3 regions of the Vagococcus jeotgali genome follow, and region 2 is predicted to be linked to each of the others. Evidence: predicted binding sites of a transcription regulator. Region 2 holds the regulator's gene; each other region holds the start of a gene.

Region 1 (10,479 bases), 640 kb from region 2:
CATGATTTTTTCGTACCTCACGACAAACCTCTAAACCATCTTTTTTAGGAAGCATTAGATCCAGTAAAATTAAATCTGGTTCCACCTCTTCTACCTTCTCAATTGCCTCTTCACCATCAAAGGCTGTAAACACTTCATATCCTTCTTTTGTTAAATTAAATTTGACAATATCTGAAATTGGCTTTTCATCATCCACCACTAATATCTTTTTCATTTCAAAACCCCCTTAATCTTTGTGTCAAAAACACACTCACTTCATTATACATCATTTTTATGACTTAAAAAATCAAACAGCTATTATTCTAAAATGATTACGCTTAAAAAAAATAAAATAACAACTAATTCCCCAAAAATTGCATATCTATACGAAAAAAATGAAATACTGTTTTACCAGTCTCTATGTATCTTTTTTTGCTATTAGTCTATGAAATTAGATTTTTTTGATTGTTAGATTAATAATTTTGCATTAAACTAGGTGCATAAATTAATTTATTTAATTTATTCGGCTAATTTTTGAGTTGTGACTAGGTTTCCCCTTCCCTTACAAAGCCTAGTCATAACCAACCTTAAGGAATAACAATAAGATTGATAGATTAATAAAATATATCTATTAAGCTTTTTTTACGCTTTTTTATTCCAAATAACACATTTAATGTACCCCTCATAAATTCAAACATTAAAATAAGAGGATGCCCATTATTGTGGTCATCCTCTTTTGTTTACTCACACTCATTATTGTTTACCTGCAATTGCCGATGCGATTTTTGACTTAACTGCTGCACCAAAATGTTCTTCATGTTTGTTGTCATCTAAACGCTCTAAGACATCAATTAATACACGAATTTCATCATCTGCTAAATCATCTGCTAAATCTAAAAGACCTGGGTTATCATTTAATTTGTCACGAACTAACAATTTGAATTTTAACTTATTAATTGACTCTGTCGTTTTCTCGACACCTTTTTTAGTTATCTTAATCACTGCAACTGTACCTAAAATAGCTGCCGTTCCTAATGCATATTTCATTGTTTTTTTCATCATAAATACCCCCTTTCATAACCTCATTGTACCATTAAATCATTTTTTTTTAAAATCATATATCTTAATCAACTAGCCATTTAAAATCTGTGACCTCATGAAGAGATAATAATAGAGCTAGGTTGCGTTATCCTAAAATGACATTGACTAATATATTCAAACTCCTCTACAAAATGAAATAATTTCTCCGTATCTGGTAATAGACTTAAATCCAAACTCATCTCTTCACCTAGACTTAACAAATTACTAACAAAAGTATCTTCTTGTTGGTTTAATACTTCTCTCACTAATTCACCAGTCAACTGATTTATACTATGTGACAAATACAACCCTTGAGTATAGTTTTTCTGATAAATATAAATAATCAAAAAAATGTATCATAATAGGGGGAACTTGATTAAAATAATCTATACTGGTTATTACCTCATACGGAAATCTATTTAATATAACGTCTTTGAGGTTAGTGGAATCCCACTCAACTATTGTTTGAAAATGGTAATCAAACATATATTCGCTAAACAAAATAATAGTTGGTCGTGCATTGGTTTTTTCCTTTTCAGATAATCGTTTAAACCATAATGTCTCTTCAAAATCATCAATATGCCCTACAACGTTTAAATAGTTTTCTTCAAATATCTTTTGATCTGTATCCATTACTTTTCCTTTCATAATAACCTTCTTTCTTTTGTTCATTTTACGGATTATTAAAAAACTTAAGTTACATTAAAGAACGAGTGTTTTTTTAACCTTAAAAAAATATGGGTTAAGCATACAATGTTTTATTAAAAAAATATATCATTTATATTCTATTTAATGAAATTTTTAATTTTTCAAGTTAATTTTATGACTTTACCTATTTACTTTTGTTAAACACATGCCTATACTATATCTTGTGTGTTAACTTACGTAAGTCCATCTAGCTGACTAACTTCAGTCTGAAGTTTGATAAAAATAATATGGGCATCAGTTTGATTTTTAGCTTGCTCACAAAAAATATACTCTTAACTAGTATAAAAAAAAAGAATCACTTCTCTAACATACTATCAATAGTACTTACAGCCAAACAAGGACACAATATCTTGTGTTTTTCGTTTGACTTTTTTTATTTTCAAGCTATACTAATAGATATCAAGAAAACAATTTAAGGGGGTTGTCACATGACACCAATCACGTTATATACAAAAAATAATTGCCCACAATGCGTTATGACTAAAAAGTTTTTAACCGAAAAAAATGTTTCTTTTACAGAAATCAACCTAGATACTGACCCACAATATATAGATACATTAAAAGAACAAGGATTTCAAAGTGTTCCTGTTATTACTACTCAAGATGCACAAGTTACAATTGTAGGATTTAGACCTGATAAACTTCGTGCTTTGGCGGTCTAATTATGAAACTAGTCTATTTTTCTTTAACAGGACAAACCAGACGTTTTATTAACAAATTAGATTTAGCTACTTATGAAATTGATACAACCAACCCTTTTTATGAAATGGATGAAGACTACTTATTAATCGTTCCTACTTATGACCAAGAAGTCACAGAAGTAGTGAACGATTTTATTGAGTTCAAAGATAATGCCAATTACTTGAAAGGAGTCGCCGGTGGTGGTAATCTCAACTTCGGTGACCTTTTTATTTTTACAGCCAAAGATATCTCAAGGGACTATGACGTACCCCTTGTCTTTTCATTTGAATTTAGTGGAACAGACGAAGACGTTAAAAATTTTAAGAAAGTAGTGAATGATTTTGAGTCTAAAAGAATTGACTGATGTCACTTATTTTGAGTTAAATAATGAAATCAACCGCCCAGTGGATGATCAAATCCCATTGTTTAAAGATAAAGAAGCCCTAGATGCTTTTTTCAAAGAAAACGTAATTCCTTTTACGAAAACTTTTCCTTCTATAGAAGAAAAACTAGCTTATTTAGTTGAACATGATTATATGGAAGAAGAGTTTTTAAATCTGTACTCCCTAGCATTTATCGAGTCTTTATATAACTACTTAGATGAACAAGACTTTACATTTAAATCATTTATGGCTGCTTATAAATTTTATTCACAATATGCCTTAAAAACAAATGATGGTAATCAATATTTAGAAAGTTACGAAGACCGTGTAGCATTTAACGCGCTATATTTTGCTAATGGTGATGAAAAATTAGCTATGCAATTAGCTAACGAAATGATTCACCAACGTTATCAGCCTGCTACACCCTCCTTTTTAAACGCAGGAAGAAAACGCCGTGGTGAATTAGTATCTTGTTTCTTAGTTCAAGTAACTGATGATATGAATAGTATCGGTAGATCCATTAATAGCGCTCTCCAGTTATCACGAATTGGTGGCGGAGTTGGGATCAATTTATCTAACCTACGTGAAGCAGGAGCTCCAATTAAAGGGTTTGAAGGTGCAGCTAGTGGTGTGGTCCCTGTTATGAAGTTATTTGAAGATAGCTTTAGCTACAGTAATCAACTAGGCCAACGCCAAGGAGCTGGTGTGGTTTACTTAAATGTTTTCCATCCTGATATCGAAATGTTCTTATCAACGAAAAAAGAAAATGCTGATGAAAAAATTCGTGTTAAAACTTTATCACTTGGCTTGACTATTCCAGACAAGTTCTATGAATTAGCTCGCAAAAATGAAGACATGTACTTATTTAGCCCATATAGCGTTGAAAAAGAATACGGCGTGCCGTTTTCATACATTGATATTAGTGAGGAATATGACAATTTAGTCGCTAACCCTAATATCCGTAAACAAAAAATTAATGCTCGCTACTTAGAAAATGAAATCAGTAAACTACAACAAGAGTCAGGTTATCCGTATATTATTAATATCGACACAGCAAACCGTGCTAACCCTGTTGATGGGAAAATTGTTATGAGTAACTTGTGTTCTGAGATTTTACAAATTCAAAAACCATCAGTTATTAATGATCGTCAAGAGTATGAAGTTCTTGGGACAGACATTTCTTGTAACCTTGGTTCAACAAATATTGTAAACTTAATGGATGGACCTGATTTTGGAAAATCAGTACGTACTATGACTCGTGCACTAACGTTTATTACAGATGCTTCTGATATTGAAGTCGTGCCATCTATTCAAAATGGAAACCGTCTAAATCACACAATCGGCTTAGGTGCTATGGGACTGCATACTTATTTTGCTAAGAATCAAATGGCGTATGGTTCGAAAGAATCTATTGAATTTACGGATATTTACTTTATGTTACTTAACTACTGGACTTTAGTTGAGAGCAATAACATCGCAAAAGAACGCGGTGAAACTTTCGATAATTTTGAAAAATCTGATTATGCTAATGGTTCTTACTTTGATACGTATATTAATGACGTAATTGAGCCAAAATCTGACAAAGTAAAATCATTATTTGAAGGGATTTTTATTCCAACAGATAAAGATTGGAAAGATTTACAAGCTTCTGTTAAAGAACATGGCTTATATCATCAAAACCGTTTAGCAGTCGCTCCAAATGGTTCAATTTCTTATATTAATGATACAAGTGCTAGTATTCATCCTATTACTCGCTTGATTGAAGAGCGTCAAGAGAAAAAAATTGGGAAAATTTATTATCCAGCACCATATCTTTCAAATGAGACGATGCCTTATTACACATCTGCTTATGATATGGATATGCGAAAAGTCATTGATGTTTACGCAACAGCTCAAAAACATATCGATCAAGGTATGAGTTTAACTTTATTTATGCGCTCTGACATTCCTGAGGGCTTATATGAGTGGAAAACTGATACAAATAAACAAACGACTCGTGATTTAAATATTTTGCGCCACTATGCCTTCCATCAAGGAATCAAATCTATTTATTATATCAGAACATTTACTGATGATGATGAAGAGATTGGCAGTAATCAATGTGAGAGTTGTGTTATTTAAGGAGGACCTACAGTGATACAAGAAAATAGTTATTATCAAGCGATTAATTGGAACGAAGTTGAAGATATTATTGATAAATCTACTTGGGAAAAATTAACAGAACAATTTTGGTTAGATACGCGTATCCCTTTGTCTAATGACTTAGATGACTGGCGTGGTTTTTCAGATGATCAAAAAGAGAATATTGGTTTAGTATTTGGTGGCTTAACGCTTCTTGATACTATCCAGTCAGAAAATGGGATTGAAGCACTTAGAAAAGATATTAGAACACCTCACGAAGAGGCTGTTCTAAACAATATTCAATTTATGGAAAGTGTTCATGCTAAAAGTTATTCATCGATTTTTAGTACATTAAACACCAAAGCTGAAATTGAAGAGATTTTTGAATGGACAAATACAAATCCTTATTTACAAAAAAAAGCTAAAATTATTAATGAAATTTATCTAAATGGTTCTGCATTACAAAAGAAAGTGGCTAGTGTCTATGCCGAGACTTTCCTTTTCTATTCAGGATTCTATGCTCCCCTTTACTATTTGGGTAACAACAAACTAGCAAACGTTGCTGAAATCATCAAACTGATTATTCGCGATGAGTCAGTTCATGGTACTTATATTGGTTATAAATTCCAATTGGGATACAATGAGCTTCCTGAGGCTGAACAAGAAGAAATAAAAGCTTGGATGTATGATTTGTTATTTGAATTATATGAAAACGAGGAATTATATACTGATCTTTTATATGATAAATTAGGGTGGACTGAGGAAGTGAAAACTTTCTTACGCTATAATGCCAATAAAGCCTTAATGAACTTAGGTATGGATCCCCTATTTCCTGATACGGCAAATGATGTTAATCCAATTGTGATGAACGGATTATCAACAGGAACAAGTAACCATGACTTCTTCTCTCAAGTAGGTAATGGTTACCTACTTGGATCAGTTGAAGCTATGAAGGAAGACGATTATTTAATCGGAATGTAAAGAAAAAAACTATGAAGCACTTAATGTGGCCTCATAGTTTTTTTTAACGTTAAATACTATTCTCTTAGATACAACATAATTAATAATAGTTGCTAATACTTGAGAAATTACCGTAAAGATAAATTCATTTAGTAAATAAGCATTACCGATATAAGAAATCATGACTCCTGTAAAGATTGAGTGATTAGCATAATTAATCTTTTGAAGATGCATCGCTTGAATCATCGTTCTATGATATTTTTCAACAAAAAAATAGGCAATACCTAAATCAAGTAAAATAACGGCTAGTCTAGCAGCTAAAAATTCGCCAAACTGTTGTAAAGATTTTACAAATCCTAAATCTTTATTTTTAAACACGATAAATTTATTAGTAAAAAATGAAAAAAGAATAGCTACTGCTTGAGCAATCATCACAGAAACTAAGACACTACTCGTCCAATTTTTCGATGTAAATCGTGCAAAAAAGTAAAGAAAGGTGGCTGTCGTTCCAAAAACACTATACAGTATAAATTCATTATATTTTTTCATTCATTCACCTCTTTAATCTTCACTCTAAAAAAGAATGTGCAAGCACATTCTTTTTTATGGTTTAAAGTAGAAAGATAATAGATTTAGTGCATTATCCTCTATAATTGACTGGCCATACTCTTCTAAAATATCTTTAGTAACTGGAGTTTTCATCAAAAACTCATACAATTTTGAGATGTCATTTTTAACTTGTGATTTTGATATATCCTCTAAATAAAATGTAACAACTAAAAAATAGGCTGACTGGTACTGATAAAGATTAGTCGTAGCATGAGACATATTTATAACATTTGATAACTCGATTAAATCTTCAAAATCATTAGCTCTAAAAACCATATCTTTTGATACAGACTCATCTGCATATATGTCATTCTCATCTAACACTTCAACTGAGATATCTTGATCTTCTTCTTGAGAGACAATATGATTTTTTAGAAAATCAGTAAATTCATCAACTTGGTTTTCCATATATGAATTCATATCAGTTGGTGGATTAATGATGTTACTTTTACTAATAAACAACTCTAGCCCATCATAATTGGGTAGCACCTGGAACGTTATAGAGTCATTTTCTTGAAATTGATTATCAATATCTACCTCTTCTAAAATACTATAAAAGAAATTTTCAATTTCTTTTTGATTTCCCAATAAATCTAATACCCTAATACCACGTTCTTCTAAATCCTCATTAGCAATTGATACACGAATGGTATTTTCATTTATTCTCTCCATTTCCATTTCGCTACACCCCATTTCTCCATTATATTCTACCTTCATTGTAGCCTAAATTAGTAAAAAGTAAAGAAAATCAACTCAATATAACAAAAATCGACATACTAAAGTTAAGTATGCCGAGAAAATTTTATTTTAGATTCCAGCCATTAATTGAGCTTGTTTTAACTCAATTGCGCGTACTTCTCTTGGTAAGAAACGACGAATCTCATCTTCGTTGAATCCAACTTGAAGTCTTTTATCATCAATCATAATTGGTCGTCTTAGAAGACCTGGATTTTCTTGGACTAGATCTAATAATTCAGGAAGTGATAACTCATCTAAATCAATATCTAATTTTTGGAAAACCTTAGAACGAGTTGAGATAATCTCTTCTGTTCCATCTTCAGTCATTCTTAAAATTTCTTTTAGCTCATCTTGTGTTAACGGTTCAGAAAAAATGTTTCTTTCAACAAATTCTATTTGATTATCCTGTAACCAAGCACGAGCTTTTCGACAAGAAGTACAACTAGGTGAAGTGTATAATTTTAGCATCTATGTCACTCCTTTTCACAAGTTATATTAAAGGTCTTCGAACTTTTTGGAAAACCTTTACTATGTATTAAGTATACTATAAAATAATTGGAAATTCTAGGCCATTTTGTCTAGAAATGGCGTTTTAATCTGTTTTCTTTATACGTTTCAAACCTTTAAAAAATATTTTCTTCACAATATTCACAAAAAAATCATATTTGTACATTCGTTATTTTATTCATCTCTTTAGAATAATTGATTAAAATATGAGACTTTATTCGCCTTTTCACTCTTACTTCTTGTATAATGGATTTATTATTAAAAAGTGTGGGGGATATGTTATTATATGAAAACAATTTTTTCAGGAATTCAACCAAGTGGTATTCCAACAATTGGCAATTATATTGGAGCGATGAAGCAATTTGTACAACTACAAGAAGAATATGAGTGTTTCTTTTGTATTGTTGATGAGCACGCTATTACAGTACCACAAGATAGAATTAAACTTAGACAACAAATACTCCAACTAGCTTCTCTTTACTTAGCAGTTGGTATTGACCCAGACAAAGCGACTATTTTTATTCAATCAGAAGTCGCAGCTCATGCTGAAGCAGCTTGGATTGTTCAATGTAATACCTCTCTTGGTGAACTAGAGCGCATGACTCAATTTAAAGATAAGTCTCAAAAAACAGGAGCAGCTTCTGTAAGTGCTGGACTACTTACTTACCCACCATTAATGGTTGCAGATATTATTTTATATAATACAAACTTAGTACCTGTTGGGGATGACCAAAAACAACATTTAGAGCTTACACGTGATTTTGTAGAACGCTTCAACTCTCGTTATGCAGCTAAAAATCAGGAACTACTTGTATTACCAGAAGTTAAAATCCCTGAAAAAAATGCCGGTGGACGCATTATGAGCTTACAAGATCCAACTAAAAAAATGAGCAAATCTGATACAAATACTAAAGGATTTATCTCAATGCTTGATGAACCTAATATTATCCGTAAAAAAATCCGTTCAGCTGTCACAGATTCAAGCGGAAAAATCGAGTATGATGTAGAGAATAAACCTGGTGTTTCTAATCTTTTGGTCATCTATTCATCATTAACTGATTTAACTATTGATGAGATCGTGGCTAAATACAAAGACTCAGGTTATGCAGAATTTAAAAATGATTTAGCTGAAGTTGTTGTAGCAACACTTGAGCCGATTCAAGAACGTTACAAAGAGTTACTAACTTCTGAGGAACTACAATCAATTCTGGACCTAGGTGCTATGGAGGCAGCAAAAGTCGCTGATAAAACGCTTAGAAAAATGAAAAATGCTGTGGGACTTGGACGTAAACCAAGACGTTAAAGTCTTAGTAGCTTGTTAAGTATGTTACAATTATTTAGATGAAAAGATTATAGGAGGTCATATATATGGCTGAAAAACAAATGGATATTAACACATTATTAACACAAAAAATGATTGAAAATCGTACTATTTTAATTTATGGAGGCATCGACCAAGATTTAGCTAAAGAAGTGAGTGGACAATTACTACTACTGGCATCTTTAAGTGATGATCCCATTACCATCTTTATCAATAGTCAAGGTGGGCATGTTGAAGCAGGAGATACCATTCATGATATGATTAAGTTTGTTAAACCTGATGTTAAGGTTGTAGGAACTGGCTGGGTAGCAAGTGCTGGGATTACGATTTTCTTAGGTGCTAAAAAAGAGAACCGTTACTCACTACCAAATACACGCTACATGATTCATCAACCGGCTGGTGGTATACAAGGACAAAGTACTGAGATTCAAATCGAGGCTCGTGAAATTGTCAAAATGCGCGAACGTATTAATCTTTTGATCGCTGAAGCAACAGGGCAAACTTACGAAAAAGTGGCAGAAGACACTGATCGTAATCACTGGATGACACTAGATGAAGCCAAAGAATACGGTATTGTCACACACGTAGCTAAACACTCTGATGATATCAAATAATAGTTAATAAAAAGACGGTGTAGGGAAACAACCTACATCGCCTTTTTATTAACTATTTTTATGTCCTATATCTTCAATTGTTGCTTCCATTTTATCATTTGCCATAATATTGCCTGCCATACCACCGCTGGATGCCCCACCACCAAATGTTGTATTGACTAGTTTCCCCCATCCTGTATTAGGTTCTCTACCTTCTTTTCGAAGTTTATCATTCTTTTTACGAATTTCTTCTGCTTTGAGTAATTCTTTATCTGACATCTTTTTTGCTCCTTTCTTTTTTATTACTTACGTCATATGCTGTTTAATAGACTCTGGTATCATCACCACTTTTGTTTCTAAATCTACCGGTCTAAATTCTTTATCAATACACTCATCCCAGTATTGTAAATGTCGTTTGTCTATCCAAGAATTAGAATCCTCTATTTCTTGTCCATTTTCTCCTTGGACTGAATACCAATATAGATATTCCTCATCATTAAGTACTTCTCTAAAAATAGTCTCAACATACATCTTTCCTTTCTCCAAGGTCAATAACGTTTCTGTCATGTTTTTATTTAAAAATGCTAACCATTCGTCAACTTTACTAAACTTACCTTCTTTAACCTTAAATCGTGTCAATTCTACATGAATCATTCCCATCCCCTTTTCTATAGCAAAAAACCTCTCATCTCTTTGTAGATAAAAGGCCTTCCTTTGTGATTTTAATATAATAAATCTACTAAATCTTCTGCTTCAATATTTCCAAAATATTTCTTCACATCAATATGTCTCACAACCG
Region 2 (10,479 bases):
ACTTATCTAATCAATTTTTATATTTACCTCAAAACCTTTGTTTTGATGAATTTACTTCGGTTAAAAACAATAGTGGCAAGTACAGTTTTATTTACTCTGATTCCTCTACACACCAAATTATCGATATTCTCATTGATAATAAAAAGCCAACACTAGAGAAACACTTTCTTAAGTACTCTCTAAAGGTTCGTCGCCAAGTAAAAACAATTGTCGTTGATATGAATGCAGCCTATTTTAAATTAGCCAAAAGGCTATTTCCTAATGCTGAGGTGATTATTGATCGCTTTCACTTAGTTCAACTTATCAGTCGCTCTTTAAACATAACTAGAATTAAGACGATGAATCGTTATCGCACATCGAATGTAACTGACATGAAAAATTATCGAAAACTAAAAAAATATTGGAAACTCTTTTTAAAAGATTCTAATGAATTGAATTATACAGATTATCGTTATCAGCGTTTATTTAAGAGTATTTTACCTGAAACAGATGTCATGGATTATTTACTTAGCTTAAACAAAGAGTTATCAGAAACTTATAAACTTTATCAAGAACTATTATACTGTAGTAAAAACAATGATTTTGACACTTTTTCTGATCTATTATTATTAGCTAACGTAGATATCTCTATTCCAATGAAAACCTCGATTCGAACACTAAAGAAGCATTTACCAAGAATTGAAAACACCTTTAAATACGCTTATTCAAATGGTTGTTTAGAAGGTTCCATAAACAAAATTAAATTAATCAAACGAATAGCTTACGGCTATAGAAATTTTCAGAACTATAAATACAGAATTTTACTTAGTTTCAAAGACAAACAAAAAAGCAGCAAAAACCATTTATCATTCGAAAGTGATAATGTCCTAAGTAGGTCGAAAGACAAAATGTCCCAAAATGATAAAATAACTTTATGAAAAGGATAAATCTAACAATGAATGAAACCAAAAAGTATCAAGTTATTAAAGCTGTCGCTGAAAATAAAAAACAAAAAAAGAGAGCTAGTGTTGAACTTAATTTATCTATACGACAAATTAACCGTTTAGTGAAATCATACAGGGAAAATGGTAAATCAGCATTTGTCCATAAAAATCGAGGGAGAAAAAATAAGCACTCTGTGCCTGAAAAAGTAAAACAACAAATAATCACTAGTTATCAATCGTTTAGTATTAAACCAAATATTAGGCATTTTACTGAAATACTGAAAAACGACCATCATATCTGTTATACAGATACTACAATTAGAAGCATCCTGTACAAAGCAAAAATACTTTCACCAAAGGCTCAAAAAAAGACAAAAAGAAGACTCAAACAATTAATAAAGCAAGAAGGTCAACAAACCAAACAATCAGAGAACCTATTGGTTCCAAGAGCTGAAGACTACCTAGAACTCCCTGAAAAGACCCATCCTAGTCGACCTAGAAAAAAATACAAAGGAGAATTAATTCAATTAGATGCTAGTTCATATAATTGGTTTGGAAATCAAATAACTCATCTTCATTTAGCTATTGACGACGCATCAGGTAATATTGCTGGCGCTTATTTTGACCAACAGGAAACGCTCAATGGTTATTACCATGTTCTTCATCAAATTCTGACAAAACAAGGGATTCCTGCCACTTTTCTAACAGATAAACGAACCGTCTTTGAGTACAACAGAAAATCAACAAAAGCTGTAGAAGAAGATACGTTCACGCAGTTTGGGTTTGCTTGTCATCAATTAGGTATTGACATAAAAACATCCTCTATTCCTCAAGCGAAAGGTCGTGTAGAACGTTTAAATGGGACAGTGCAATCAAGATTGCCTGTTGATCTTGAGATAGCAAATATACATTCTATAGAGGAGGCTAATCAATTTCTATCTGTATGGATTCGAAAGTTTAATCGACAATTTGGTCACAAAACTGCAGAAAGTGTTTATGAAACTTCTCCTACAACAGCTGAAATTAATTTATTACTAGCTACTGTCTCTCATCGTATAGTCGATAATGGCCATCATATTAAGTATCAAAATAAATTTTATCTTCCAATGGAAGGTAGTAGCGACAAATATTTTACAAGAAAAACAAAAGCATTAATTATAAAAGCTTTTAACGGGGAGATTTATGTTAATATAGCAGAAAAAATTTATCCTACTAGACGATTAAAAACCCACGAGACCTATTCAAAAGAGTTTGATGGGGTTTCTTCAGATATAAAAAAAGAAAGACGCAAGTACATTCCACCACAGTCACATCCGTGGAAACTTGAGTCTTTCAAAAGGTATCTTCAAAGTATTGACCGTACTATCGAAGAATATGAGGCTGAAAAAACAGCCTGAAACAAAAAGTACCTTATTTTACCAATAATGGTCACATTAGTGCAAGTTTTACGCAGTAAAGATTGCGCTAATGTGAGCCCTCATTTTGGGACATTTTTATGTTCGATTGACACAAACAAAAAAGCAGCAAAAACCATTCGGTTTCTGCTGCCTAAATTCACTTAATTTTACTCATCCACATCATTTGACAAAGAGCCCATTTTCATAAAATGTTTGATTATGCTTCTTTTGTCATTACGTCTTTTCCATCATAGAAACCACATGAAGGGCACACATGATGAGGTTTTCTCATTTCACCACAGTTACTACAAGCGTTTAAACCTGGCACTGATAATTTGTAATGAGTACGACGTCTAGCTTTTTTAGCCTTTGACGTTCTTCTTGCTGGTACAGCCATTTACATACACCTCCCTAACACTTAGATACGTGACAAGAGTCACATATATTCCAATCTTACTCACCATCTTCGTTAAATAACTCTGATAATTTTGCAAGACGAGGATCAATAGTTGTTGTTGCTTCGATTTCGCGCTCTTTTTTCAGCTCGTCTTCTGAAACAACAGTCCAAAAGTCACCTTTTGGGTAATCAGTTGATTGCTTTTCATCTTCAGTTAAAACTTGCATTGGTAAGTTTAGTAGAATAAAGTCTTCGATTGATTCTGAAAGATCAATTAAGTCTTTTTCTAATACTATAATTAAGTTTTTTTCATCTTCTGATAAATCAGTAATCGCATCATACTGTCTTTGAGTCATGTATTCTTCATCAACAGATAATGCCATTGGAATTTCCACTGGCTCCAACGATCTTGAAGATGGCATGGTAATGACTGTTTTTGCTACGTAATGCGCTAAGTAACCTTCACGATTTACTTGCAAAAATCCATCGACTGTAATTGGCTCCACATTTAATATGGAATGGTCTCTTATTTTTAAAGAGTCCGATAAATCAATAGTTTCAGAGAAGTCTAATTGACCGTCTCTAAATTTATTTAATTCTGATAAAGCCCATTTCATTCTATCACTCCTTAAGCAACAAAAGTAATTATACTAGTACGTTTTTCCTTTGTCAATCTGTTTTTATAAATAAAGAGCTCAAATATCATTCGAAAGTGATAATGTCCTAAGTAGGTCGAAAGACAAAATGTCCCAAAATGATAAAATAACTTTATGAAAAGGATAAATCTAACAATGAATGAAACCAAAAAGTATCAAGTTATTAAAGCTGTCGCTGAAAATAAAAAACAAAAAAAGAGAGCTAGTGTTGAACTTAATTTATCTATACGACAAATTAACCGTTTAGTGAAATCATACAGGGAAAATGGTAAATCAGCATTTGTCCATAAAAATCGAGGGAGAAAAAATAAGCACTCTGTGCCTGAAAAAGTAAAACAACAAATAATCACTAGTTATCAATCGTTTAGTATTAAACCAAATATTAGGCATTTTACTGAAATACTGAAAAACGACCATCATATCTGTTATACAGATACTACAATTAGAAGCATCCTGTACAAAGCAAAAATACTTTCACCAAAGGCTCAAAAAAAGACAAAAAGAAGACTCAAACAATTAATAAAGCAAGAAGGTCAACAAACCAAACAATCAGAGAACCTATTGGTTCCAAGAGCTGAAGACTACCTAGAACTCCCTGAAAAGACCCATCCTAGTCGACCTAGAAAAAAATACAAAGGAGAATTAATTCAATTAGATGCTAGTTCATATAATTGGTTTGGAAATCAAATAACTCATCTTCATTTAGCTATTGACGACGCATCAGGTAATATTGTTGGCGCTTATTTTGACCAACAGGAAACGCTCAATGGTTATTACCATGTTCTTCATCAAATTCTGACAAAACAAGGGATTCCTGCCACTTTTCTAACAGATAAACGAACCGTCTTTGAGTACAACAGAAAATCAACAAAAGCTGTAGAAGAAGATACGTTCACGCAGTTTGGGTTTGCTTGTCATCAATTAGGTATTGACATAAAAACATCCTCTATTCCTCAAGCGAAAGGTCGTGTAGAACGTTTAAATGGGACAGTGCAATCAAGATTGCCTGTTGATCTTGAGATAGCAAATATACATTCTATAGAGGAGGCTAATCAATTTCTATCTGTATGGATTCGAAAGTTTAATCGACAATTTGGTCACAAAACTGCAGAAAGTGTTTATGAAACTTCTCCTACAACAGCTGAAATTAATTTATTACTAGCTACTGTCTCTCATCGTATAGTCGATAATGGCCATCATATTAAGTATCAAAATAAATTTTATCTTCCAATGGAAGGTAGTAGCGACAAATATTTTACAAGAAAAACAAAAGCATTAATTATAAAAGCTTTTAACGGGGAGATTTATGTTAATATAGCAGAAAAAATTTATCCTACTAGACGATTAAAAACCCACGAGACCTATTCAAAAGAGTTTGATGGGGTTTCTTCAGATATAAAAAAAGAAAGACGCAAGTACATTCCACCACAGTCACATCCGTGGAAACTTGAGTCTTTCAAAAGGTATCTTCAAAGTATTGACCGTACTATCGAAGAATATGAGGCTGAAAAAACAGCCTGAAACAAAAAGTACCTTATTTTACCAATAATGGTCACATTAGTGCAAGTTTTACGCAGTAAAGATTGCGCTAATGTGAGCCCTCATTTTGGGACATTTTTATGTTCGATTGACATCTGTTTTTATAAATAAAGAGCTCAAACCACTTTAATCTTGATATAACCTACGATTATCACCAATCATGGTGACCTGCTTAGATAAAAATCTAATTCTCTCCATAATTCGCATCGCTTTTAGAGGCTCATCTTCTCCTTTTTGCGAAAAGCGTAAGTGTTCGTTTTCTAATTGTTCCATGGATAAATTGGAAGAAAAAAATGTTGGTAACTCCTCTTGCATCCTATATTGTAGAATAACACCCAAGATATCATCTCTAATCCAACTACTCATGGAGTCTGCTCCAATATCATCAATCATTAAAATAGGTGCTTTTTTAATTGTATTTAATTTTGATTGGACAGTATCTGTTTTAATCGACTGCTTCATCTCCACACAGAAAGTTGGGAAATGGATAAGAGTTGTCTTGTGAGCTCTTGTTGCCAGAGTGTTTGCAATGGCTCCTAATAAATAAGTTTTACCAACACCAAAGGTCCCATATAAATATAAACCTTGATGAAAGACATTAGGTGAGGTGTCATATTGATTGATAAATTGAATCGCATCACTAAAGGCTTCTTTTCTTTCATTAGTGACTTCAAAATCACTTAGTGTGGCATCTCTAATATCTTTTGGCATAGATACTGCATGTACACGTCTTTTTATGATGTTTTCTTCCTGTTCTTTGACTAGTTGTTCTGTAGGAACATAAGTCACATCAATATAGCGATGATTTAAAAATAATTTTGGCTCGTAGCCTGGTGCTAGCATAGATTCATCGTTAGATAAAAATTTCTCTTTTTCTTTAACAAATTCATACAATTTAGATGAGCTTCTTAAAATATCTTCCTCGCTTAGCTTATCTTCGTGTTCTTTAAGAAAATGTTGAACATCTTTATCTTGTTCCACCTCTTCCATAAGTCTTGCTAAACGCTCATTAATATTTTGATTGTTGATGGTTCCAGTTAGATGCTTATTAATGTGATGCATCATAATCCACCTCCTTCATTTAGTAGTCTTAACTGCTCGTCAATCTTAGCTTGTTCTTCTTTAGATAGAGGTGTTTCTTTACGGCGCCCCTCTTCTTTTGCCCAATCTGGCAAGGTTTCTTTTCTAACTGGTGTTTGATATGACTTTTTATATGATTGGTTTTGTTTTGGTTTTTGTTTCTCTTCTTTAAATGCTTTTGCTTGTGCTAGAGCTTCTACTGCTGTTGTTACTTTATTTTGTGCCCAATTATTAGCTACAGTATTCAATAAATTTTGATTAATAGAATCATGCTTTAAGACAACTAGTAGATAATGAATCAACACATTGATAACAGAATTTGATAAATTTGAATTTTTTTTCAAATTTTCAATCGCCCATCTTTCATTACCAGCAACAAATCCCCCTTTTTGTTCTTTTAATGCTTTTAAAAAAACAAGCGGAGGGTTTTGTTCACAAGTGATAATAAGTGTGATTTCATTTTGAGATAGCCCTTGACTTCTCAATTGTTTTTCATAGTTCTTTACTTGATGTTGGCTCACTTGCTCTAATGTAGCTTTTGGCTTATTATGTTTAGTACGGTTAGCCTGATGATACTGAGAATAAACTTGTTGTTTAAATGATTTAATATCTATTTGATCTGTCACATGATCAATATGGCGTTTTACTAAATTGGACATCTCTAATTCATCAATCCCGTACAACGAGTGATACATCAGAACGATTTCTTTTAAATTATCTTTTAAGAAAGCCTGATTTAAATGATACGCTGAAAGATTATCCATAAAAAACTCCCAGTCAAAAGCGACATTATCAATCTGGGGAACATTTGCCTCAGGAATTTCGACTTGATCTTTCACGTGATTTAAAAGAGGTTCTTCTGTTACGAAAGCCTCTGATCTAATATGAAAGACATCGACATAATTCTTTGAAATATCAGTAAAATCATTAAGGTGACCATGATCAATAGAGAACTTGTCTACTAAGCGGTTAAATCTAGCTTCTCCTACCCTATCTAATAATAAGATGCTCAAAACATCATCAGATAAAAAAGCATGTGCCGGTAAAACGGGTTGAATAATATATATATAATGATACCCCGTATCAATTTTTCTAACATAAGTCTTCAACAAACCAATCGCCTCTAATCTGATTCTAGACTCATAAAGACTTGGACCACCTTCATTCATTAAGTCCATTAAGGCAAAATGATTATTAGTTTTAGCAAATTCATGGTGATTCATTAATAGATTTAAAAACAAAGTGTATGCTTTTGATCCTATGATTGGCTGGTACAAAAGATTTAGAACACGGTTATCTTCTTGACTTAAAAGACCAGAATGTTTCAGCTCAAACGTGTCCTTAGGTTGCATACTTTTAAATGATTCTACCACTTATTTACTCTCCTTTTTATTTTTCTTTATCAATAATTTCTTGTAATTCTTTTAAGAAAACACTCATGTCTTTAAATTGACGATACACACTAGCAAATCTAATATAGGCAATCTCATCTAAGCCAACTAAATCTTCCATAACGTATTCACCAATTAGATTAGTTGAGACTTCATTTTCTCCTCGACTTCTAATTCTATGTTCAACTTGGTCAACTACCTGCTCCATTTGTTCCATAGAAACAGGGCGTTTTTCCGCTGAGCGAATTAAACCTCGTAATACTTTTTCTCGGTTAAACTCCTCCCTAGCACCATTTTTCTTTATAACTAAAAGGGGTGTAACTTCAACACGTTCAAACGTTGTAAACCTAAACCCACATTCTTCACATTCTCTTCTTCGTCTGATAGATCTACCATCATCAGTAGGTCGACTATCGACAACTCTTGAGCCATTATATTGGCACCTTGGACATTGCATGGTTGCTCACCTCTTCTTGAAACTTTTCATAGCTGTATTATAACACGTATAATGCCTATTGGTACAGTAATCTTCACCTAACATCTTTTGAATTTAAAGGCAACTTACTTTATAATAAACCAAACACTCTGAAGGAGAGAAAGCACATGATACAAGAAAAAATTATGATTGTAGAAGATGATCCTACAATAGCTACTTTACTTAGTGAATACCTATCCCAATGGGGGTTTACTTGTCATGTTCCCAGTGATTTTTCTAAAATATTAGAGGCCTATCAAGAATTAGCACCTAATTTAATACTCCTAGATATTTCTTTGCCACATTACAACGGGTTTTATTGGTGCCAAGAAATTCGTAAAGTATCTGAAGTACCGATTATTTTTTTATCATCAGCCAGCGATAATATGAATGTTATCACAGCTATGAACACTGGAGCAGATGATTTTATTAGTAAGCCATTTGATTTACCTGTGTTAGTAGCAAAAATTAAGGCTTTACTTAGACGAAGTTATGTTTTTGGTCAACAACAAAGCGATTTTTATTACGGTGATTATCTCTTACATTTTCAAGACAACCGAATTGTTTATAGTACAACCGTTTTAGATTTAACACCAAACGAAAGTAAGGTTCTTCAATGTCTTTATGAAAACTTAGGCAAAATTACAAAAAGAGAAACAATCATTGAAAAACTTTGGCAAAGTGAGTATTTTATTGATTCGAATACATTATCTGTTAATATAAATCGGTTGAGAAAGAAACTAGAAACGATTGGTTTAGAAAGAGCGATTCAAACGATTAAGGGAGAAGGGTATATAATGGTGACACCTAATGACATTTAAAGATATTTTCTTTTCATTTTTAAGAGATAAATCCTTAGCTATAGTCACTTATTTACTTTGCCTTTTTATATTTATGCTAACTATTATTTTGCATAATTTAGCAATAGAATTGTTTATAGATGGTTTTTTATTTAGTTTAGTCATCTATCTTGTATTTATGATCGTCTCCTTTATAGCCTACAATAAAAAAATGAAGAAACTTCTATATATTAAGTCTCATCAGATAATCATTGAATCTTCTCAGATGGATGATTTACCAAGTGCAAGCTCTTTAAGCGAGAAACTCTATCAAGCCATTTTACTAAGCCAGTTACTAGATAAAGAAGCGATGCAAGCAAAAAACCAACAACAATATAATGACTTAATGGAGTATTACGGTATGTGGACTCACCAAATTAAAACACCCGTTTCCTCACTTGATTTAATGTGTCAAATGGAGAAAATCGATACCTCTCTTATGAAAAAAGAATTATTTAAAATTGACGAATATCTTAACATGATGCTTCACTATTTAAAAACAGCAGCTATTGAACAAGATTTAGTTTTTGCCAAATATTCTTTAAAGCAAATCGTTTTTGATGCTATCAAAAAATATGCTACCTTTTTTAGTCAAGAAAATTTAAGTTTATCCTTAAAAATTGAAGATCAAAAGATCATTACTGATAAAAAGTGGTTAACGTTCATTATTGATCAACTTTTATTCAATGCTATAAAATATACTCCAAAAGGCCGTATTACTATTTCTAATCAAGGAGGCGTATTGTCTATCAAAGACACTGGAATTGGTCTATTACCACAAGATGTACCAAGAATTTTTGAAAAAGGATATACGGGTTTTAATGGACGTATGGATAAAAAATCAACAGGACTGGGCCTTCATATGAGTCAAGAAATAGCCAAGTCTTTAGGTATTACTATTAAAGTGACCTCTACACTAGATGTGGGTTCAAGTTTTTCTTTGGAGTTTGAACAACGTCATTTTAATGTTGAATAAATAAAAATAACCAACCTTACAAATTTGTAAGATTGGTTATTTTATTGTAAGTACCCAAATATTAAACAAGACTCTATACTAAAAGTACCAATAAGCTTGGAGGAGATATTTATGACATTATTACAAGTTGACAATATAAAAAAAACATACCATACCCGGTTGGGAGGAAAAAGTGTTGAGGCATTAAAACATATTAGTTTTACAGTAGAATCTGGTGAGTATGTTTCTATTATGGGGGAATCAGGATCTGGAAAAAGCACGTTACTAAATCTTTTAGCTACTTTAGACACTCCTACTTCTGGAGAAATTCTACTTAACGGAGAAAACACCAGTAAAATTTCAGAAAAAGATGCTGCTCTATTTAGACGTCAACACCTAGGGTTTGTGTTTCAAGATTTTAATTTACTAGATAATTTTTCTGTTAAGGATAATATTTTACTACCTTTAGTCCTAGCTAAAACTCCGGTCAAGGATATGGAAAAACGCCTTGACAAGTTAGCACCAAAAATAGGATTAGATACATTATTAAATAATTATCCTTATGAATTATCAGGTGGTCAAAAACAGCGTGTAGCATCAGCTAGAGCCATTATCACTAATCCTGACCTATTACTAGCAGATGAGCCTACAGGTGCTCTAGACTCAAAAACAAGCAGTGAATTACTCGATTTATTTCACCACTTAAATGAGGAAGGTCAAACGATTTTAATGGTCACTCATAGTGCTGTGGCTGCTAGTCATTCTAGTCGTGTGCTTTTTATAAAAGATGGTAAAGTATTTCATCAAGTTTATCGTGGTGAGAGAAC
Region 3 (10,479 bases), 660 kb from region 2:
AAGACGTACGCAAGGTATGTTAGTGAGCAGTTTAAACTTAATCAAGATTAAATCTCAGGAGCTAAAGTCTACTCTTGTAATAAGACTTTTGATCTCCTGTTTTTTTATCTTTGAAATAAATAATGAAAAATATGTGTCAATCGAACATAAAAATGTCCCAAAATGAGGGCTCACATTAGCGCAATCTTTACTGCGTAAAACTTGCACTAATGTGACCATTATTGGTAAAATAAGGTACTTTTTGTTTCAGGCTGTTTTTTCAGCCTCATATTCTTCGATAGTACGGTCAATACTTTGAAGATACCTTTTGAAAGACTCAAGTTTCCACGGATGTGACTGTGGTGGAATGTACTTGCGTCTTTCTTTTTTTATATCTGAAGAAACCCCATCAAACTCTTTTGAATAGGTCTCGTGGGTTTTTAATCGTCTAGTAGGATAAATTTTTTCTGCTATATTAACATAAATCTCCCCGTTAAAAGCTTTTATAATTAATGCTTTTGTTTTTCTTGTAAAATATTTGTCGCTACTACCTTCCATTGGAAGATAAAATTTATTTTGATACTTAATATGATGGCCATTATCGACTATACGATGAGAGACAGTAGCTAGTAATAAATTAATTTCAGCTGTTGTAGGAGAAGTTTCATAAACACTTTCTGCAGTTTTGTGACCAAATTGTCGATTAAACTTTCGAATCCATACAGATAGAAATTGATTAGCCTCCTCTATAGAATGTATATTTGCTATCTCAAGATCAACAGGCAATCTTGATTGCACTGTCCCATTTAAACGTTCTACACGACCTTTCGCTTGAGGAATAGAGGATGTTTTTATGTCAATACCTAATTGATGACAAGCAAACCCAAACTGCGTGAACGTATCTTCTTCTACAGCTTTTGTTGATTTTCTGTTGTACTCAAAGACGGTTCGTTTATCTGTTAGAAAAGTGGCAGGAATCCCTTGTTTTGTCAGAATTTGATGAAGAACATGGTAATAACCATTGAGCGTTTCCTGTTGGTCAAAATAAGCGCCAACAATATTACCTGATGCGTCGTCAATAGCTAAATGAAGATGAGTTATTTGATTTCCAAACCAATTATATGAACTAGCATCTAATTGAATTAATTCTCCTTTGTATTTTTTTCTAGGTCGACTAGGATGGGTCTTTTCAGGGAGTTCTAGGTAGTCTTCAGCTCTTGGAACCAATAGGTTCTCTGATTGTTTGGTTTATTGACCTTCTTGCTTTATTAATTGTTTGAGTCTTCTTTTTGTCTTTTTTTGAGCCTTTGGTGAAAGTATTTTTGCTTTGTACAGGATGCTTCTAATTGTAGTATCTGTATAACAGATATGATGGTCGTTTTTCAGTATTTCAGTAAAATGCCTAATATTTGGTTTAATACTAAACGATTGATAACTAGTGATTATTTGTTGTTTTACTTTTTCAGGCACAGAGTGCTTATTTTTTCTCCCTCGATTTTTATGGACAAATGCTGATTTACCATTTTCCCTGTATGATTTCACTAAACGGTTAATTTGTCGTATAGATAAATTAAGTTCAACACTAGCTCTCTTTTTTTGTTTTTTATTTTCAGCGACAGCTTTAATAACTTGATACTTTTTGGTTTCATTCATTGTTAGATTTATCCTTTTCATAAAGTTATTTTATCATTTTGGGACATTTTGTCTTTCGACCTACTTAGGACATTATCACTTTCGAATGATACTTTGAAATAAATAATGAAAAATATGTTGACTTTCAATCATATCTTTCGTATACTAATGGAGTTGAGAAATTGAAGCAGAAGCACCCGCTTCTCGCCTGAGTAATATGATATTACTGGGCTAGATAGATGAATTTTGATAGTTTTATCAAAAATTATGTTGGTGCGGGGTCTTTATTCAAATAAAGAACTCGTTTTTTTCTGTGTTTTTCTCTAAAAAATTCGGAGGTGAATGACCATAGCAAAAGATATTATGGTGAACGACGGCATTCGTGCAAGAGAACTACGTTTAATTGCAGCAGACGGAGAGCAGTTAGGTGTCAAAACTAAAGCTGAAGCCCTAGATATTGCTGCCAAAGCAAATTTAGATTTAGTAGTAGTGGCTCCAACAGCTAAGCCCCCAGTTGCAAAAGTAATGGATTATGGAAAATTCCGTTTTGAGCAACAGAAAAAGGAACGCGAAGCCCGTAAAAAACAAAAAGTCATTAATGTTAAAGAAGTACGACTAAGTCCAACGATTGATATCAATGATTTTAATACCAAATTGCGTAATGCGCGTAAATTCCTTGAAAAGGGCGATAAAGTGAAAGCTTCAATCCGTTTTAAAGGTCGTGCGATTACTCATAAAGAAATTGGTCAGAAAGTCTTGGAACGCTTAGCTGAAGAAACGAAAGATATTTCTAACGTGGAACAGAAAGCGAAAATGGATGGTCGTAGCATGTTTATCATGTTAGCACCAAAAACAGATAAGTAGTATAGGATTTGAGGAGGAAAATATCATGCCAAAAATGAAAACTCACCGCGGACTAGCTAAACGTGTTAAACGTACTGGTAGCGGAAAATTAAAGAGACATCATGCGTTTACAAGTCACCGTTTCCACGGGAAAACTAAAAAACAACGTCGTCAATTACGTCGTCCAGCAATGGTTTCAGCAGGAGACTACAAACGTATCCGTCAACAATTGACTCGTATGAAATAATTTTTTAGTTGCTGATAATAACTAAAAACTTCAAAGAATTATAAAGTGAACAACTCAAGGAGGAATTATCATGGCACGTGTAAAAGGTGGAAAAGTATCACGTAAGCGTCGTAAAAAGGTACTTAAGTTAGCTAAAGGCTATTACGGCTCAAAACATAGATTATATAGAACAGCGAAAGAACAAGTGATGAAATCTCATACTTATGCATTTAGAGATCGTCGTCAAACAAAACGTAACTTCCGTAAATTATGGATTGCTCGTATTAACGCAGCAGCTCGTATTAACGGTTTAAGCTACTCTAAATTCATGCATGGATTAAAATTAGCAAACATTGATATGAATCGTAAAATGTTAGCTGACATCGCTATTTCTGACCCAGCTGCTTTTGCAAGCTTAGCAGAAACAGCTAAAGCAGAATTAGCTAAATAATGAAATGAAAAAACCTTACCAGTGATGGTGAGGTTTTTTATTGTTTTATGATATTTACTTAAACTAGGTAAAATATATTCTGCTTGATTTATCCTATATAGTGCTTGTTATACATCGTATAACGATTATTTTTGGCTATCATTTATGTTTATAACTATATTTTCACTCATTATATTAATTTTTCACTATTATGTTTGTTTTAGTGTATATATACGTAATTAAATATGTATGTAGTTTGAAAGGTTGCGTCAAGAATTATGTGTAAATGGAAAATCCATTCCATTATTTTAAGTTAAAACATTGATTCTAATGTATCTTGAATTTCCTTAAATCCTTTATGACTCTACCTAAAAACTTTTGGTTATATTCATTGAATTGAGAAACAAGGAATCTCTCCAGAGATTCTTCATTAGGAAATTGTTCTTTTCTCTTTTTATATTTTTTAACTGTTTATTGAATCCCTCAATCAAGTTAGTTGAGTAGATAGTTCTTCTGATTGATGGCGGGAAGTTATAGAAAGTTAATATAGCAGGATTCATGAGTAACTTCACAACTCGTGGATACTGCTTTTTCCATTTTTCTGTCATAAAAGTTACTTGTTCAATTGCTTCCTCTTTTGAAAGAGCTTGATAGACAGTTTTAAAATCATCACAGATTTCTTTTCTATCCTTAACACGAACTTTATGAGCAATATTTCTAGAGACATGAACACAACATTGTTGAAATTGAGCATTTGGATAGACACTATGGATGCTATCCGTGAATACTGCTTAAACCATCAGTTACAACTAATAAAACCTCTTCTAAACCACGGTCTTTTAGGTCTTGAAGTATCTCTTTCCAAATGTAGGCAGATTCAGTTGGAGTAGTAGTAAATCCTAGAACTTCTTTGGTTCCATCTAACCGGATACCAATTACTATGTAAATAGCTTCTTTTGCTACGGTTTTCCTTTTTACTGGAATATGAGTAGCATCCATAAAAATAACTGAGTATTTAGCCTCTAAAGTTCTTTCTTTAAAAGCTAAAACATCTTCAGATACAATTTTACTTATGTTTGAAATAGTTTGTGGCGTGTAATAATGACCATACATCTTTTCAATTAAATCAGAGATTTCAGACATCGTTATTCCTTTTTGAAATAGCTGAATAATAGTCGTTTCTAAAGAGTCATTGGTTCTTTTATAAGCAGGTAATGTTTGTTGAGAAAACTCACCATTCCTATCTCTAGGGATTACTAAATTTAGTTCTCCATACTCCGTTTTAAATGAACGTGAATCATTCCCATTTCGGGAATTACCTGAATTAACTCCAGATCTATCATATTTTTCATAGTCAAGAAATGCTGTCAGTTCAGCTTTTAATAATGAATTAATAGCTAGCTCTAGATGATGGCGAAACAAATCATCCAAATCACCTTTATTGATTAGTGTTTCCATAATTTCTGTAGTAAAATTATTCATGAGAAAGTCTTCCTGTAAAATTTCTGTGTGGTAACTTTAATTTTACAGAATGGACTTTCTTTTTTTCTACCCTAAATTTTTATTTACACAAAATATTTTATGCTATCTGAGAATAAGTGGGAAGAAAAGAAAAAATTTACCATTGAAAAAGATTAGGCCAAAGAATTAAATGATACTGCTGCTCTTGATGAAAAACCGGCCCCTTTCCCGTGGATGACTGTGGCTTTAATTGCGATACTATTAGCCTTTATCTTGCTTGCTTTTTACCTCATAAGAAAAAACCGGAAATTACATGAAAAATCAGCTAAACAAAATAAATCTAAAAAAAGTAAAAAAGGTAAAAAATCATTAGCATCAAAAAGACGAAACCGTACAAAAAATAAATGATTTTAATTAGATGAAAATTTCACAAAATAATATAAAAAAGCTTACTAGATAGGGGAGTAAGCTTTTTTTTTGTGTTTTAAATATTTACAAGAAGAAACTATATATAGTTGTCAATGGTTTTTTTATATAAATATAATACTATATATAGATTTATCTAGTTGAAAAAAAGGAGGGGATACTATATGATAGGTATTGAGAATAAAGAAGGAGTTAGGTGAGCATGATAGAAATAAACCGACTAAATACACGTGAAAAAAGTAACGAAAAACTAACAGAAACCATTCAGGTGATTAAACGCGATGGACGTACAGTTAGTTTTGAAGAGGGGAAAATTACTTCAGCGCTACTAAAAGCAGAGTCAAAAATTAATGGTGAAATAAGCCCATTGTCATTACAAAAAATAGAGATGCTAGTTACTAAAATTGTGAATGAGATAAAAAGTAGATTTAAAACAGACATTAAAATTTATGAAATTCAAAATATTGTGGAACATACTTTACTAGAAAATAGAGAATATGATTTAGCCAAGGAGTATATTAACTACCGAACAAATCGTGATTTTGCTAGAAGTCAGTCCACTGACATCAACGTGACGATTGATAAGCTTCTTAATAAAGACTCTAGACTAGTCAATGAAAATGCCAATAAAGATAGTAATGTATTTAACACACAACGTGATCTAACAGCCGGGATAGTCGGTAAATCAGTTGGGTTAAAACTATTACCAGCTCATGTATCTAATGCTCATCAAAAAGGGGATATTCATTATCATGATTTAGACTATCATCCGTATTCACCTATGACAAATTGCTGCTTAATTGATTTTAAAGGCATGCTAAATAATGGCTTTAAAATTGGAAATGCTGAAGTGGAATCACCTAAATCGATTCAAACGGCTACAGCTCAAATTTCTCAAATTATTGCTAATGTGGCTTCAAGTCAATACGGAGGATGTTCAGCAGATAGAATTGATGAATTTTTAGCGCCATTTGCTAAGAAGAATTATGACAAGCATCTAAGTGATGCTAAAGAGTGGATTGAAGATACGAGTAAGCATGATGCTTATGCCAAAGAAAAAACACAAAAAGATATTTATGATGCGATGCAAAGTCTGGAATATGAGATTAATACACTATTCACATCAAATGGGCAAACTCCCTTTACATCATTAGGATTTGGCCTTGGAACAAATTGGTTCGAGCGAGAAATTCAGCGTGCGATTTTTCTAAATAGAATTAAAGGGCTGGGGGGAGAACATCGTACAGCGATTTTCCCAAAATTAATCTTTACTATTAAAGATGGTGTCAATCTTAAAGATAGTGATCCTAATTATGATATTAAAGAATTAGCCTTAGAGTGTGCCACTAAAAGAATGTACCCTGATATTTTAAACTATGACAAACTAGTTGAGCTGACTGGTAGTTTTAAAGTACCGATGGGGTGCAGGTCTTTCTTACAAGGTTGGAAAAATGATCAAGGGGAAGAAGTAAATGCTGGACGTATGAACTTAGGTGTTGTGACACTTAATTTACCTAGAATAGCTCTTGAAGCAAGTGGTGATATGGAGAAATTTTGGTCAATTTTAGATGAACGTTTAGAGATTGCTGAAGATGCGTTGTTGTTTAGAGTGAATCGCTGTAAAGAAGCCATCCCAGAAAATGCACCGATTCTTTATATGTACGGAGCATTTGGTGAAAGACTGAAAAAAAATCAATCGGTCGATGAACTGTTTAAGCATAGACGAGCAACAGTATCTCTTGGTTACATTGGACTTTATGAAGTGGCCTCAGCCTTTTACGGAGGAGACTGGGAAGACAACCCAGAAGCGAAAGAGTTTACTATTAATATCTTAAAATATTTAAAACGTCAAACAGACTCTTGGAGTGATGAGTATGATTATCACTTTAGCGTATATTCGACACCTAGTGAGAGTCTAACAGATCGATTCTGCCGAATTGATACGGAAAAATTTGGTGTAGTCGAAAATATTACTGATAAAGACTATTATACAAATAGTTTTCATTATGATGTGAGAAAAAATCCAACACCATTTGAGAAGTTATCTTTTGAAAAAGATTACCCAGAGTTTTGTTCAGGAGGTTTTATTCATTACTGTGAATATCCTGTTTTGCAACAAAATAGGAAGGCTCTAGAAGCTGTTTGGGATTATTCTTATGACAAAGTAGGTTATCTTGGAACCAACACCCCAATTGATCGTTGTTATGAGTGTGGGTTTGAAGGAGATTTTAATCCGACTGAACGTGGTTTTGAATGTCCAAATTGTCACAATAGAGATCCAAAAACTTGTGATGTGGTGAAAAGAACATGTGGTTATTTGGGTAACCCACAAGCTCGTCCAATGGTTCAAGGTCGCCATAAAGAAATCTCAGCTCGTGTGAAACATATGAAGTGATTTGCTTATAAATTAAATATTCGCAAAATTAAGTGGGGTGACGCGTTGTCAACCCTCTTATTTTTAGGAGGATTAGAAAGATGAAAAATCCCAAGCCTAAAGAGTGGCTGGCAAGTCAGTATAGCCAAAGCTATATTGCTGATTATAAACCTTTTATGTTTGTTGATGGTGAAGGAGTCAGATGCAGTATTTATGTGAGTGGTTGTTTGTTTGCTTGCAAGGGTTGTTTTAATAAAGCCATTCAAAATTTTAAATACGGCTCGCCTTATACTAAAGAATTAGAAGATCAGATTATCGAAGATTTGAGTCAAGATTACGTCCAAGGGTTGACCTTACTTGGCGGAGAACCTTTTTTAAATACAGGTGTTTGTCTATCATTAGTAAAGCGTGTTAAAGAAGAGTTAGGGGATACTAAAGATATTTGGTCGTGGACAGGTTATACTTTTGAGGAATTGTTACAAGAGTCAGAGGATAAATTGGAGTTGCTTTCTTTAGTTGATGTGTTAGTAGACGGGAGATTTGAACTTGAAAAGCGTGATTTATCCCTGCAGTTTAGAGGAAGCAGTAATCAGCGTTTAATTGATGTGAAAAAATCTCTAAGAAAAGGCAGTGCTGTGATTTGGGAAAAATGTATTGATCAGGAAGCGTATGAGAGGTGAGCAAGGTATTTTATGGGACATGATTAAAATAGAATTTAGCATTGAAAGGCTTAATTCTATTATTTAAATAGAAGATATTAATTGGGACTTCAATACGCATGAAAAGGATTTTTAAATCTAATAATAGTAAAACATATCAATGAATTTGGTTGATATGTTTTTTTATTTTTATAAAAAAGTTGACAATATTATAGAAAGGGTTTACACTTTATTTAAGTGGTTACTACCAGTTGGTAGTAACAATACAATTAAGGAGATGAAAAAATGTTTAATGCCATAATTACAGGTCATGGTACATTTTCAATAGGTATGTTAAATGCTTTAGAGATGATTGCTGGTAGTCAAGAAAAAATGAAAGCCATTCCATTCTTAGAAGACGATTCATTAGAAAATTATCAAAATAAGATAATAGATCACATGGATGAACTGACTAAAGGTGAGGAAACGCTAATTGTATTTACTGATTTATTAGGTGGTACACCATTTAACACATCAATGTTATTAAGCTCAGATAAGCCTAATATTTTTGTGATTGCTGGGACAAATTTACCAATTCTTTTAGAGTTCGTTGTACAGCGTTGGGCAGATGATGAACCTAAAGAAGTATTAACTAAATTAATAGAAACATCTAAATTAGGAACAGTGCTAGGTGACATACCAAAGGAAATTATTGTTGAAGAGGAAGATGGTATCTGATATGTGGCAAAATATTTTATATTCATCAATAGCAGTGATCATTATTATCGTACTAATCATTTTAGTTGTGTATTTAGTAAACATGAGAAACATGAAGCAACAGAAAAATCATTATCGTGAGATTCATGAAAACCTAAAAATTGGTAATAAAGTCATTGTCTTAAATGGTATTTATGGTAGCGTTGACAAAATAAATGAAGATACCATTGATTTAAAAGTTAAATCAGGTGCAATCATAGAGGTATCAAGGTATAGCATTACAAAAATAATTAAATAATAAATTGGAGGAATTACAAATGGCAAATATTCTATTAACAAGAATAGATAATCGATTAATTCACGGACAAGTAGCAACTCAGTGGTGCGGCACTATTGGGGCGAATTTAATCTTAGTAGCAAATGACAAAGTGGCAAATGATAAGGTTAGGCAAGGTTTGATGGATATGGCAGCTCCAACAGGGGTCGCTACAAGATATTTTTCAATTCAAAAAACAATTGATGTTATTGGTAAGGCTGCTGATAGACAAAAAATTTTTATTATAGTCGAAACACCTGAAGATGCTTTGAAGCTAGTTGAAGGTGGGGTAGATATTAAAAAAGTTAATATTGGAAATATGCATATGGCAGAAGGTAAACGCCAAGTTGCAACAACTGTAGCAGTTGATGAAGCAGATATACAAGCATTTCGTAAGTTAGAAGAGGAGGGTGTTAAATTAGAGATTCAACGAGTTCCATCAACAGCTGTAGAAGATATTTCTAAACTATATAAATAGAAAGGAAGTTTATAATGGATTACTCATTTATGCAGATTTTATTAATATTTATTTTTACATTTATTGTTGCCATTGATCAATTCAATTTTTTGGAATCATTGTATCAACCGATTGTAACTGGTCCAGTTATTGGATTAATTTTGGGAGATGTTCAAACAGGTCTGATTGTTGGAGGGACTTATCAATTAATGACAATTGGTAATATGCCAGTAGGTGGAGCACAACCGCCTAATGCTGTTATTGGAGGGATTATGGCAAGTATCTTGTCAATTACACTAAAACTTGATTCGACTGCTGCCGTAGCAACAGCAATACCATTTTCTTTATTAGGGCAATATGCAGTAACGTTGATCTTCTCGTTAATGTCACCTGTTATGTCAGTTGCAGATAAATATGCTGAAAAAGCTGATACGAAAGGTATTGATAGAATTAACTATTTATCTATGGGGGCTGTTGGTTTATTCTTTGGTGTTATTGTTACTTTATTCTTTATTGGTGGAGCAACATTTGGAGACACAGTGGTAAACATGATTCCTGAATGGTTTATGGGAGGATTAAGTGCTGCTGGAGGTATGATGCGTTATGTTGGTTTTGCAATACTTATGAAAGTTATGTTATCTAAGGATCTATGGGGATTCTTATTTGCAGGTTTTGCCTTAGCGACAATCATTATGGCTGTACCAAGCTTGGGTGGACCGGCACTTATTATCCTAGCGTTCATTGGATTTGCTATTGCATTCTGGGATTTCCAAATCCAAACAAAATTTAAAACACAAAGTGCAAATAGTTATGATGGAGGAGAAGAAGATGGCATATAATATTCCAGATAATTACAAAGATACTCAGCCAGCAGCGCAGTTGGATAAAAAGACACTTAATAAAATGGTTTGGCGTTCTTTATTCTTACAAGCATCTTTTAACTATGAACGTATGCAAGCTGGTGGGTGGTTATATTCAAT

Evidence for each region. The regulator NrdR, encoded in region 2, represses ribonucleotide reductase genes. The targets are predictions, from matches to a motif close to ACACNATATATNGTGT.
Region 1: nrdH (glutaredoxin-like protein NrdH) is a predicted target of NrdR. The motif match lies at 2,108-2,123, and genes of this name have one in related genera.
Region 3: nrdD (anaerobic ribonucleoside-triphosphate reductase) is a predicted target of NrdR. The motif match lies at 5,074-5,089, and genes of this name have one in related genera.

What each region holds. Positions count from the first base shown of each region.
Region 1 is NZ_CP142146.1:370,337-380,815, reverse strand. It holds gene yycF (response regulator YycF) at 1-214, opposite strand, end outside; gene VSF34_RS02030 (hypothetical protein) at 733-1,038, opposite strand; gene VSF34_RS02025 (hypothetical protein) at 1,134-1,361, opposite strand; gene VSF34_RS02020 (hypothetical protein) at 1,351-1,707, opposite strand; gene nrdH (glutaredoxin-like protein NrdH) at 2,196-2,429, shown strand; gene nrdI (class Ib ribonucleoside-diphosphate reductase assembly flavoprotein NrdI) at 2,432-2,812, shown strand; gene nrdE (class 1b ribonucleoside-diphosphate reductase subunit alpha) at 2,790-4,952, shown strand; gene nrdF (class 1b ribonucleoside-diphosphate reductase subunit beta) at 4,968-5,933, shown strand; gene VSF34_RS01995 (GtrA family protein) at 5,943-6,461, opposite strand; gene VSF34_RS01990 (adaptor protein MecA) at 6,516-7,214, opposite strand; gene spxA (transcriptional regulator SpxA) at 7,329-7,727, opposite strand; gene trpS (tryptophan--tRNA ligase) at 8,053-9,069, shown strand; gene VSF34_RS01975 (ATP-dependent Clp protease proteolytic subunit) at 9,135-9,701, shown strand; gene VSF34_RS01970 (hypothetical protein) at 9,750-9,959, opposite strand; gene VSF34_RS01965 (DUF6176 family protein) at 9,987-10,334, opposite strand; gene lplA (lipoate--protein ligase) at 10,403-10,479, opposite strand, start outside.
Region 2 is NZ_CP142146.1:1,008,136-1,018,614, forward strand. It holds gene VSF34_RS05220 (ISL3 family transposase) at 1-917, shown strand, start outside; gene VSF34_RS05225 (ISNCY family transposase) at 935-2,320, shown strand; gene rpmF (50S ribosomal protein L32) at 2,538-2,717, opposite strand; gene VSF34_RS05235 (YceD family protein) at 2,774-3,334, opposite strand; gene VSF34_RS05240 (ISNCY family transposase) at 3,509-4,894, shown strand; gene dnaI (primosomal protein DnaI) at 5,039-5,974, opposite strand; gene VSF34_RS05250 (replication initiation and membrane attachment family protein) at 5,974-7,365, opposite strand; gene nrdR (transcriptional regulator NrdR) at 7,382-7,840, opposite strand; gene VSF34_RS05260 (response regulator transcription factor) at 7,987-8,679, shown strand; gene VSF34_RS05265 (sensor histidine kinase) at 8,870-9,673, shown strand; gene VSF34_RS05270 (ABC transporter ATP-binding protein) at 9,785-10,479, shown strand, end outside.
Region 3 is NZ_CP142146.1:351,330-361,808, forward strand. It holds gene VSF34_RS01865 (ABC transporter ATP-binding protein) at 1-51, shown strand, start outside; partial or broken gene VSF34_RS01870 (ISNCY family transposase) at 247-1,632, opposite strand; ribosomal protein L20 leader region at 1,791-1,928, shown strand; gene infC (translation initiation factor IF-3) at 1,954-2,475, shown strand; gene rpmI (50S ribosomal protein L35) at 2,501-2,701, shown strand; gene rplT (50S ribosomal protein L20) at 2,772-3,131, shown strand; partial or broken gene VSF34_RS01890 (IS256 family transposase) at 3,424-4,592, opposite strand; gene nrdD (anaerobic ribonucleoside-triphosphate reductase) at 5,200-7,392, shown strand; gene nrdG (anaerobic ribonucleoside-triphosphate reductase activating protein) at 7,473-8,051, shown strand; gene VSF34_RS01905 (PTS sugar transporter subunit IIA) at 8,316-8,747, shown strand; gene yajC (preprotein translocase subunit YajC) at 8,749-9,024, shown strand; gene agaV (PTS N-acetylgalactosamine transporter subunit IIB) at 9,044-9,520, shown strand; gene VSF34_RS01920 (PTS mannose/fructose/sorbose/N-acetylgalactosamine transporter subunit IIC) at 9,535-10,338, shown strand; gene VSF34_RS01925 (PTS system mannose/fructose/sorbose family transporter subunit IID) at 10,328-10,479, shown strand, end outside.